3 regions of the Eubacterium sp. AM05-23 genome follow, and region 1 is predicted to be linked to each of the others. Evidence: riboswitches for the same ligand, from Rfam matches in the RefSeq annotation. Region 1 holds a riboswitch; each other region holds the start of a gene.

The links. A riboswitch is a leader RNA that binds a small molecule or an ion and turns the genes downstream of it on or off. The one in region 1 is predicted to bind cobalamin.
Region 2: linked by a shared signal. The riboswitch ahead of DW091_RS02090 (energy-coupling factor ABC transporter permease) and the one ahead of DW091_RS13705 (alcohol dehydrogenase catalytic domain-containing protein) in region 1 are both predicted to bind cobalamin.
Region 3: linked by a shared signal. The riboswitch ahead of nikB (nickel ABC transporter permease) and the one ahead of DW091_RS13705 (alcohol dehydrogenase catalytic domain-containing protein) in region 1 are both predicted to bind cobalamin.

The regions. Positions count from the first base shown of each region.
Region 1 covers NZ_QUDF01000009.1:103,507-106,749, reverse strand. The annotation lists gene trpD (anthranilate phosphoribosyltransferase) at 1-1,017, opposite strand, end outside; gene DW091_RS13705 (alcohol dehydrogenase catalytic domain-containing protein) at 1,042-2,079, opposite strand; cobalamin riboswitch at 2,176-2,351, opposite strand; gene DW091_RS13700 (hypothetical protein) at 2,476-2,946, shown strand.
Region 2 covers NZ_QUDF01000001.1:459,205-462,447, reverse strand. The annotation lists gene DW091_RS19980 (hypothetical protein) at 1-22, opposite strand, end outside; gene DW091_RS02095 (leucine-rich repeat domain-containing protein) at 19-855, opposite strand; cobalamin riboswitch at 1,275-1,404, shown strand; gene DW091_RS02090 (energy-coupling factor ABC transporter permease) at 1,570-2,322, shown strand; gene DW091_RS02085 (energy-coupling factor ABC transporter substrate-binding protein) at 2,324-2,644, shown strand; gene DW091_RS02080 (energy-coupled thiamine transporter ThiT) at 2,847-3,243, opposite strand, start outside.
Region 3 covers NZ_QUDF01000011.1:132,354-135,596, reverse strand. The annotation lists gene DW091_RS15280 (M14 family metallopeptidase) at 1-901, opposite strand, end outside; gene DW091_RS20730 (hypothetical protein) at 963-1,088, shown strand; cobalamin riboswitch at 1,137-1,317, shown strand; gene nikB (nickel ABC transporter permease) at 1,458-2,426, shown strand; gene nikC (nickel transporter permease) at 2,427-3,243, shown strand, end outside.

The DNA.
Region 1 (3,243 bases):
GTAGGCTTTGCCGCTTGCGATGAGCTCGTGACTGCGCATATAGCCCTCCTGAATGCTGTCGGCCTTTCCGGCAACGTAGAGGATCAGCGCGCTGTTCAGACAGACGATGTTGGCGCGGGTGGGGGTGGAGGCGCCCTTCAGGATACGGACAATGCCCTGGGCGGCGGCGTCCACAGAGTCCCAGGGGGCCAGTTCATCCAGACAGCCGGGCTTGATCCCCAGGTTTTCCGGCGTCAGGGTACTGCGCTTTACAGTGCCGTCGGGCATGAGCTCAGCCACATGGGTGGGGCCGACGGTGGACGCCTCGTCGATACAGCCGCTGCCGGCTTCGCCATAGACGACCAGAGCGTGCTCATAGCCGATTTCGTGCATGATGTCCGGGACAAATTCCAGCATGTCCAGAGAGTAGACGCCGCGGACCGCATATTTTGGCAGGGCAGGGTTTGCCAGGGAGGCGGAGATGTTTAAAACGCTGCCAAAGGAAATCTGTGACAGTACCCGTCCGAGAGCTGTGGGGTGAACCTCTGGGCTCATGCCGTTAAAGATGCCGATGCCCGCAGTTTCGATGCTGGCCTTTACCACGTCCACACTGCAGTCCACATCTACGCCCAGGGCTTCCACCGCGTCGATGGTGCCGCAGACTGAGGTCAGCGCCCGGGAGCCGTGCTTGGCCATGGGGACGCCGTCCGCGGCGGCGATGATGCCGGCGACGGTGCTGATGTTAAAGGTCTTAAAGGTATCCATGCCAGTGCCGCAGTTTTCCACCACGGGCACAGCGGTCTGGGGCGTGACCTTGCAGGTGTCGATTTCGTAGATGGCCTCAAAGCTGCCGGCCACCTCGGCGGCAGTCGGGCCCTTGGCGCTGAGGGCGGCCAGAAAAGCGCCCTGCTGCATGGGCGTCTGGCGGTCGCCCAGGATTTCCATAAACATTTCCTTAGATTCTTCCTTGGTCAGATTTTCACGGTTGATGAGGCCGGTGATCACCTGGCCGTATTCTTTCATTGTAACTGCTTCCATTATTCGATTCCTCCATAGGGTGTGTTAATCAAAAACAACGATGGTTGAAAGGGTTTCGAGCTGCCGCACACGCTCAAGGCCGTGCGCCAGCTCCTCGAGCGGAATGCGCTCTGTAATCAGGTCTTTTACGACCAGGCTGCCGCTCTCCAGCAGCGCCTTGGCCCGGCGGCTGTGCGCGATGCCGCACCCGTAGGCGCCGGCCATGATCTGCTCCTTGTAATGAAGGGTATTGATTTCCGGCTGGGTGGCGCCGTCTGGGATAATGCCGCTGAAATGGCCGAAGCGTCCCCGCTTTTTCAGCGCACGCAGGGCCAGATTCATGGCCTCCGGAGCCGCGCAGCAGGGGATGGCCGCGTCCACGCCCTTGCCCTCTGTCAGGGCCGGCAGGGCCTTTTCGACGGCCTCGTAGCTTTCAAAGACGGCGTCAAAGCCCAGCTTTAACGCCCGCGCTGCCCGTTCGGGGTTGGTCTCGACCAGGAAGACCTTCTGTACCCCAAGGGCCTTTGCCACACGCAGGTTGAGGATGCCCATCCGTCCTGCGCCGATGATCAGCAGGGTATCCGAGGGCGCGAGCTTCAGTTTTTCCTGGACGTTGACGCAGCAGGAGAGGGGCTCGATAAAGGAAATTTCCTCAAAGCTCAGGGTGTCATTTTCAATGATGTTGATAATCTGGCCGCGGACGCCCTCCTCGGGGACGATCAGGTATTCCTGGAAGCCGCCGTCATAGTTAAAGCCCATGATGCGCATATGGTCGCAGAGGTTGTCATCGCCTTCTTCGCAGTAGGCACACCCGCCGCAGGCAATGCCCGGATGCACGTGCACCCGCTGCCCTTTCTGGTAGCCTGTGACCGCAGCGCCCACCTCGGCGATAACGCCGGAGATTTCGTGGCCCAGCACACGCGGGTACACCAGGTCGCGCTGGCCCATGGTCAGGCATTTGAGATCGGTTTTACATAAATTGCAGGCCTTGACCTGGACGAGGACTTCGTGGTCACCGCAGGACGGAATGGCGCGTTCGGTCATTTCCAGCTCGCCGGGGCCTGTTAAAACAACTGCTTTCATTCGGTATCTCCTTATTTTTTCAAACAAAAAAAGCCCGACCTTAATCTAAGGTGCGAACTTTCCATCATTCCCACAGGCCTTTATCGCTCAGATGAAGACCGTCGACACACTTCAGGCAGGTTTTCTGACTGAGGATTCACGCCTGGCTCCCTTCCCATCCTTTCGGACAGTGGTGATGAGCCGGGCAATCCACTTACAGCGGCGGGCCCGTCTAAGAATCTCACTTAGTTCCCTATTATCTGCCATGCAGCACCTGAAATGTTTTATGCTTTTTTATTATCATATCACATTTGCTCCGGGTGTCAAGATAAAATGTAAAAGTTTTAATCCAAAGGTGATATAATATCAGTGTTAACTGTGCGGTGACGCTATTCATAAAAACGAAGGAGGCAAAAAATGGGCCATTTTGGATTTTCATACATCGGCGCGCTGTATCTGCTGATGCTGTTTATCCCCAACCTGATCTGGACACGAAATCAGCCCGAGGGCTATGATTTTGGAAATGAGAATAAGCTGCTGCTGTGGTGCGAGCGCATCGGGCAGGTGGGGGTGAGCTGCTGTGCCCTGATCTTTACAGACTTTAACCTCCGCCCCCTGACGCCCTGGAGCCTGTGGCTGGCACTGTCCTTTGCGCTGATGCTGCTGTATGAGGGCTACTGGGTCCGGTATTTTAGGAGCGGGCGGAAGCTTAAGGATTTTTACTCGGGGTTTTGCGGTGTGCCCTTGGCGGGGGCAACGCTGCCGGTGTTTTCGTTTTTGCTTTTGGGGATCTACGGAAGGGTTTTCTGGATGGTCGTGTTTGTGGTGATTTTGGGGATTGGGCATATCGGGATTCACGGACAGCATTTCCGGGAGCTTGGGGAGTGACGGGTAAGCTGGGGGAAGGTCAAAGGATTGCGAAAGCTGGATGCAGCTTGGCGCTGTCCGCGGATTAAAAACGGTCTCTCTTATGCACAAACGACAACTTTCAGAAGTCGTTTGTGAAATCGACCCGACCGTTGTTTTAATCTTCGGACAGCTTTTTTGTACAATCCATTGACTTAAAAGCGGCATCGCGCCTTTGGTATCTGCGGGCGGCAGTCTGCCTCTTTTTAGTGCGGCAGCCGCTCATTTTTTAATAAACTAAATTTAATCCAGATTTTACATGCCTTTAACACAACATAT
Region 2 (3,243 bases), on a different contig from region 1:
CGTTGGCGGCTATGTCTGTCATTGAGAATCTGGCTGGATATAGTGGACCTTATAATCATACTGCCTGCAGTAGCGGTCTATTTTGGAGCCCTCGTAGCAATGCACGGTCACATCGTTCCGGTTAAAGATCCACTCGCCCATTTCATCGGGATTGTGCCTTATCTCGACCTTCTTGAGATTGGGGCAGCCGTGAAACGCCCATTTTCCAATGGTCTTAACGTTTTTGGGCAGCTTTAAAGCTGTGAGCTTTTTGCATTTTAAAAAGCCGGATTCTTCAATGACTTCCAGGCTCTCAGGCAGCTCCAGCTGCTGAAAGCTGCAATTCACAAAGGCTTCTTTACCGATATATTTTAGATTTTGCGAAAACCGGATGGATTCCAGGCTTTTGCACATGTAAAAGGTTCTGAAGGGCAGTCTTTCGATGGTGTCTGGCAGCTCGATATGCGCCAGCTTATCACAGTTGTAAAAAGCATTCTCACCGATCCGGACAAGCCTGTCCGGCAGGGTGATGCTTTCCAGGCCGCGGCAGAATTTAAAGGTGCGGTCCTTGATGGACTGGACGCCCCCTGGTATTTCAAGCGACTGTATTCTGCGGCACTCCATAAAGGCGGCCTCTCCCAAAAGCTTCAGGCTTGAGGGCAGACTGACGGCGGAAAGCATGGTGCATCCCTCGAAGGCATGGCCGCATATCTCCTTCACGGATTCTGCGATTCTGACCTCCTTCAGCTTTGTCAAATTTTTAAACGCGTTTACGCCAATCCGTTCAAAGCCTTCCGGAACATTGACACGTTTGATATTTGCCTTTGGCAGATCTTTTTTTGAAAAAGCCTCGATACGTTTTGCGCACTCACTCATCTGTTTCCTCCAAAATTTCTTCTTCTGACTGGACTTTCAGCTACATTGCTCTTATCCTTGCGGCAGAAACCTCTCATAAGTTAAAGTAATAAAACTCCTAAAACGTTTCTTTTCTTTCTATATAATCGTTTTATTCTTTAAATGGCTATTTTGTTTCTTATATTTATTTTAACGCATTAATTATATACAAAAAGTTTTGAAAGTCAATTTCAGAACCTATTGTAGTTTATTTTTACGATTTTGTCAAATAAACAAAAAGCATTTAAGATTATCCATATTTTTTTCTTATACTCTTAACTTAAACGCTCAAAATACATATAGGGGGTATGTGTATAATTATTTCTGCTCTTTTTTAAAAAAATTCAACTTTTCTTATTGACATTATGGAACAAGGTGTTATAATTAAAAGCGTAGCCGGTACACCGGCACACTTTAATGGTTTCCATCACAAACGATGGTTAAAGCATAATTGGGTGTAAATCCCAAACGGTCCCGCCACTGTGAGACGCAAGTCGAGTCAGGATGCTGATCATTAAAACTGCAATACATTTGGTTACGAGGAGATAACTGAGTGTCAGGACGAAATTATAAGGTTTCAGGATTCGTTATTTCGTACTTTCACCGCTTATCCGTCTGGTAAGCGGTTTTTTTTCGCTCTGCTGCCCTGTTGATTGAATCGTAGCCCGGTAAAATTCATTTTTAGAGGAGGTAAAAATGACAAAGAATCAAAGAAGGTTTGTCACACTGCTGGGCGCGTGGGCGCTTGTATTCGGGATTGTACCCGCCGCAAACGCAATGCACATTATGGAGGGCTACCTTCCTGTGGGGTACTGCATTGCATGGGGTGTTATCTGTATCCCCTTTTTAGCTGCTGGCTTTTTCTCTATCAAGAAAACTTTAACCGGCAACAGAAGATCCATTACGCTTCTGGCCATGGCAGGCGCTTTCATTTTCGTTATTTCATCACTGAAGATCCCTTCTGTAACAGGCAGCTGCTCCCACATGACGGGTACAGGTCTTGGGGCCATCTTATTTGGACCAAGCGCTGTCAGTATTCTTGGCATCATTGTCTTATTATTTCAGGCCATTTTGTTAGCGCACGGCGGCTTAACCACCCTTGGCGCAAACACCTTTTCAATGGCCATTGCCGGTCCCTTTGTGTCTTTCGGCATCTACAAGCTCTGCCAGAAGCTGAAGGTTAACCGCAAGATTGGCGTTTTTCTCGCCGCTGCGCTTGGGGATTTGTTCACCTACTGTATTACCAGTTTCCAGCTGGCGATGGCTTACCCATCCGAACAGGGCGGTGTGGCCGCATCGGCTGTAAAATTCCTGGGCGTCTTTGCCCCGACTCAGCTGCCCCTGGCCATTATTGAAGGGATTTTAACGGTTATTATCGTTATCGCTTTAGAAACTTACGCAAGCCCGGAACTCAAATCCATCGGCTTTTTAGCATCGGAGGAAGTGTAAAATGAGTAAAAACAAAAAATTAGTGATCGTTCTCCTGGTGATTGTCGCTTTACTGGTTGTCGTACCGCTATTCGCCCTTCAGGGCGCTGAATTCGGCGGCTCTGACGATGCAGGCAGCACAATGATTGAGGAAATTCAGGGTGGCGAATATGAGCCCTGGTTTACGCCTGTGCTTGAAACGATGATTAACGGTGAGCTTCCTGGAGAAGTGGAATCTTTGATCTTCTGTCTCCAGACGGGTATCGGCGTCGGTATACTAGCCTTCTTTATGGGCCGTTTGGTTGAACGAAAAAAACTCGGCAAGGAAGAGGCCGAGCTGTAGATACAAAAACACGCTTACAAGGCGTGTTTTTGTTTTTCACTATATTATAAATAAGAAGGTTTTTTATATCGGCTTTGCCTTTTCTGCTGCTGTCTGTACTACTGCACCCACTACCGCACTTTCCCTGTAAAATCCTCTCGCATTCCGCGTTCCTTAAACATGATCCCAATGATAACAAACCAGACTGATCTTATCCAAAGCATTAAATTTCCGCAATCTGGCGCACACGGGCCAGTCCCTTCGATACCGATGGAACAGCCAGCAGAATCATTGTCAGCGCGCCTTCCGAAAAAATATAGACCGCGTTGTACACCATCGAGTAGGGCAGCGCGCCCCATCCTTCCCAGGCCATGGAACCGAAAAACAGCCAGCCGGAAAGCACCGCAAACACATAGCGGCCACAGATACCGGCCAGGTATCCCTTTATGAGCCCATGCTTTGACTGGGTGAAAAAGCCCGACAGGCCCAACGCGCCAAAGGCAAGTATATAGTCAACCAGCACCTGAAGGGGATACAAAATATAAGGGTCTATTACCATTTGCAGAATGCCATAGGCGATTGCCGCCAAAATCCCAGTCTTTGGACCATACCAATAGCCC
Region 3 (3,243 bases), on a different contig from region 1:
TGGCGGACTGGTAGAGGACAACACCATCGTATTCGGCGTGGTAGGTGTCAAGCGTTTTGCCGAAGTAATCCCTGACCTCACCGAGGCGCTGGCCCTTGGCGATGAGCTCGCCCACCTTTACATCGGGATACCAGAGACCGTGGCGCGTGGGCATGAGGTAGACCAGATCGGTTAAATCCACAGGGCGGTGCCGCAGCTCGGGTGCGCCAGGCAGCACGCCCAGGTGCTTCAGAATATTGATGACATCCTTTTTATCCGCGTTCACTTCTTCCTGGGTAAAACGCCCTGCGCAGCCGCGCTCCAGCAGGATGCTGGGAATGCCAAGAACGCCGGCGTAATTGTAAGCCCCGGTGGTGGCAGTGGATTTGACCATATAGGGCACGTCGACGTGAAGGGCGGCCTGCCGGGCAGCTCTGGACACGGTCTCGTCTGCCGCGCCTACGTAATACACGTAAGGGGTCAGGTCTTCAAAAATCTCGCCGCAGTGCAGGTCAATGTAGAAATCAATTTGGGAATAAAGGCTGTACTCAAAAAAATGCGCGACACGGTCGGCAGGGGTGCCCTCCTGGCTGCCTGGAAAAACGCGGTTGAGGTTTTTGTTGTCTCCGGGCATAAGCGTTGGATAGCGGGACTCGAACCCGGGGACATTGACCGGGTGTATGAGGATCAGGCTTCCGTTTACATTTTCGGGGTCAAGCTCGCCGGCCAGCTGGATAGCAGCCTCGATGCCGACGTATTCGCAGCTGTGGATACCGCTGGTGATGAGGACGGTTTTTCCATCACCCGTGCCGTTGACCAGGGTGACGGGAACCTCGATTTCTGTGTGCGGGATGGGCAGCATGCCCTGGATTTTCTCGCCGGGGGAGGCGGTCAGTGTGCCGATTGATAGGTTGTTTTCCATTGCGGACTCCTTTCACTTTTGAAATAATTTTAATTTAAGCCGATTGCCTTGAGTATAAGGCATGGCGAAAACCAATGTCAAGCAGAAAAAAATAAAAGTAAAAAACATACCGGGTGGGGGTATCCGTTTAAATTTAATGCTTTTATTTTTAAAAAAGACTGGACAAGTGCGTGAAAGTCCAGTATAATTTAAGCAATTTCACAGTTTACCACAGTGAAATATTTGTTTAAAAAATTTAATCATGCCAAATACAAGTTCCCGATCGGGGATTAAAAGAGAAACCGGTGCGAATCCGGTACGATCCCGTCACTGTAATAGGGAGTTGTCCGCAAGATGTCACTGAGGCGCAGCCTTGGGAAGGCGTGGACAGACGAAGAACTTAAGTCAGGAGACCTGCTTGTATTGTTGTTTTCAGTAATCTTACGGTAGATAGGAGGGCTTTGTTTTCATTCAGCCGTCTGGGCTGTTTTTTTAATGATTTTCATGCCCTTTCCCTTTTATTCTCCGTTTCGGATTGTTACCCGTATTGCCATTTTGACAGAGGAGGATTTCTTTATTGAACACGAAACAGCTTGTTAACCGTTTGCTGCAAATCGTACTGGTGCTTTTTGGCATCAGCTTTCTGACCTTTTGCCTGACCTATTTATCTCCCGGTGACCCGGCCGAGCTGATGCTGGTGGCCGGCGGCACGCCGCCGTCTGAGGAGCTGCTAGCGGAAACCCGGGAGGAGATGGGCCTCAATGACCCGTTTCTGGTGCAGTATGGCAACTGGCTTAAGGGCTTTGTGGCCGGGGATATGGGGACGTCTTATTCCTCGAAAACGCCAGTGAGCGCGGTACTGCTTAACTGCCTTGGCCCGACGCTGGAGCTGGCGGCCGCGTCGCTTATTCTGATGCTTGTGATCTCCATTCCCCTGGGGATTCTGGCAGCCGTGTACCAGAATCGATTTCCGGATTACCTGGTACGGGGATTGTCCTTTATCGGTGTATCCTTTCCAGGCTTCTGGATCGGCCTGGTGCTTCTGTACGTGTTTGGCCTTAAGCTGAACTGGTTTCCCATCGCCACCTCGGGCACAGGCTTTATGAAGCTGGTACTGCCCGCAGTCACACTGGCCATTGCCATGTCGGCCAAATACACAAGACAGGTGCGCACCGCTGTACTGGAGGAGTTACGGCAGGATTATGTGGCTGGGGCCAGGGCCCGGGGCCTTAAGGAATCGGCCATATTGTGGCGGGAGGTGCTGCCAAACGCCATGCTGCCGCTGGTGACCCTGCTGGGCCTGTCCCTGGGTTCGCTGCTCGGCGGTACAGCGGTGGTGGAAATTATTTTCTCCTGGCCCGGCCTGGGCAAAATGGCTGTGAACGCCATTGCAGCCCGGGACTATCCGCTGGTTCAGGGCTATGTGATCTGGATCGCCCTGATTTACATGGTCATCAATCTGCTGGTGGATTTCTCCTACGGTTATCTGGACCCGAGGCTGCGGGGGCTGGACCGGGAAGTGAGAAGAAAGGCGGTAAAAGCGTAAATGAAAGCTTTTTTCAGACAGAACAGGCTTTTTGCTATCTGCGGGATTCTGGCGGTGGTGATTGTTCTGATCGCGGTGTTTGCGCCGTGGATCGCGCCCCATGATCCCTATGAGACCATTATGCAGAACGCTCTCAGGCCGCCGTCGGCGGAGTACCCCTGCGGCACAGACCAGCTGGGCCGCTGTGAGCTGTCCAGGATTATCTACGGGACGCGGGCGTCGCTGGAAATGACATTGACGCTGGTAGTTATTGTCTTTGCGGCCGGCACGTTTCTCGGGATGGCAGCCGGTTATTTCGGCGGTGCGGTGGACGCGGTGATCATGCGGATATCAGATATGATGATCTCTTTTCCGGGCATGGTTCTGGCCATTGCCATTGCCGGGATGCTGGGGCCGAGCCTCTTTAACACGGTCATTGCCCTGGCAGTGGTGAGCTGGACAAAATACGCCCGTCTGAGCCGCAGCCTGGTACTCAAGATCAAAAACAGCGCGTACATCTCCGCGGCGGTGGTTACTGGGGCGCGGACCGGCCGGGTACTGGGCGGTTACGTCGTACCGAACATCATTCCGACCATGATTGTGACCGCGGCCATGGATGTGGGCACCATGATGCTTGAACTGGCGGCCCTCTCCTTTCTGGGGCTGGGGGCACAGCCGCCCACGCCGGAATGGGGCTTGATGCTTAACGAGGGGCGGCAGTATCTGCAGACCGCGCCCTGGCTCATGCTGTTCCCCGGTATCGCTATTTTTATGGTGGTTTCGGTGTTTAACCTGATGGGCGACGGGCTCCGGGATATACTGGACCCGCGTCAGGATT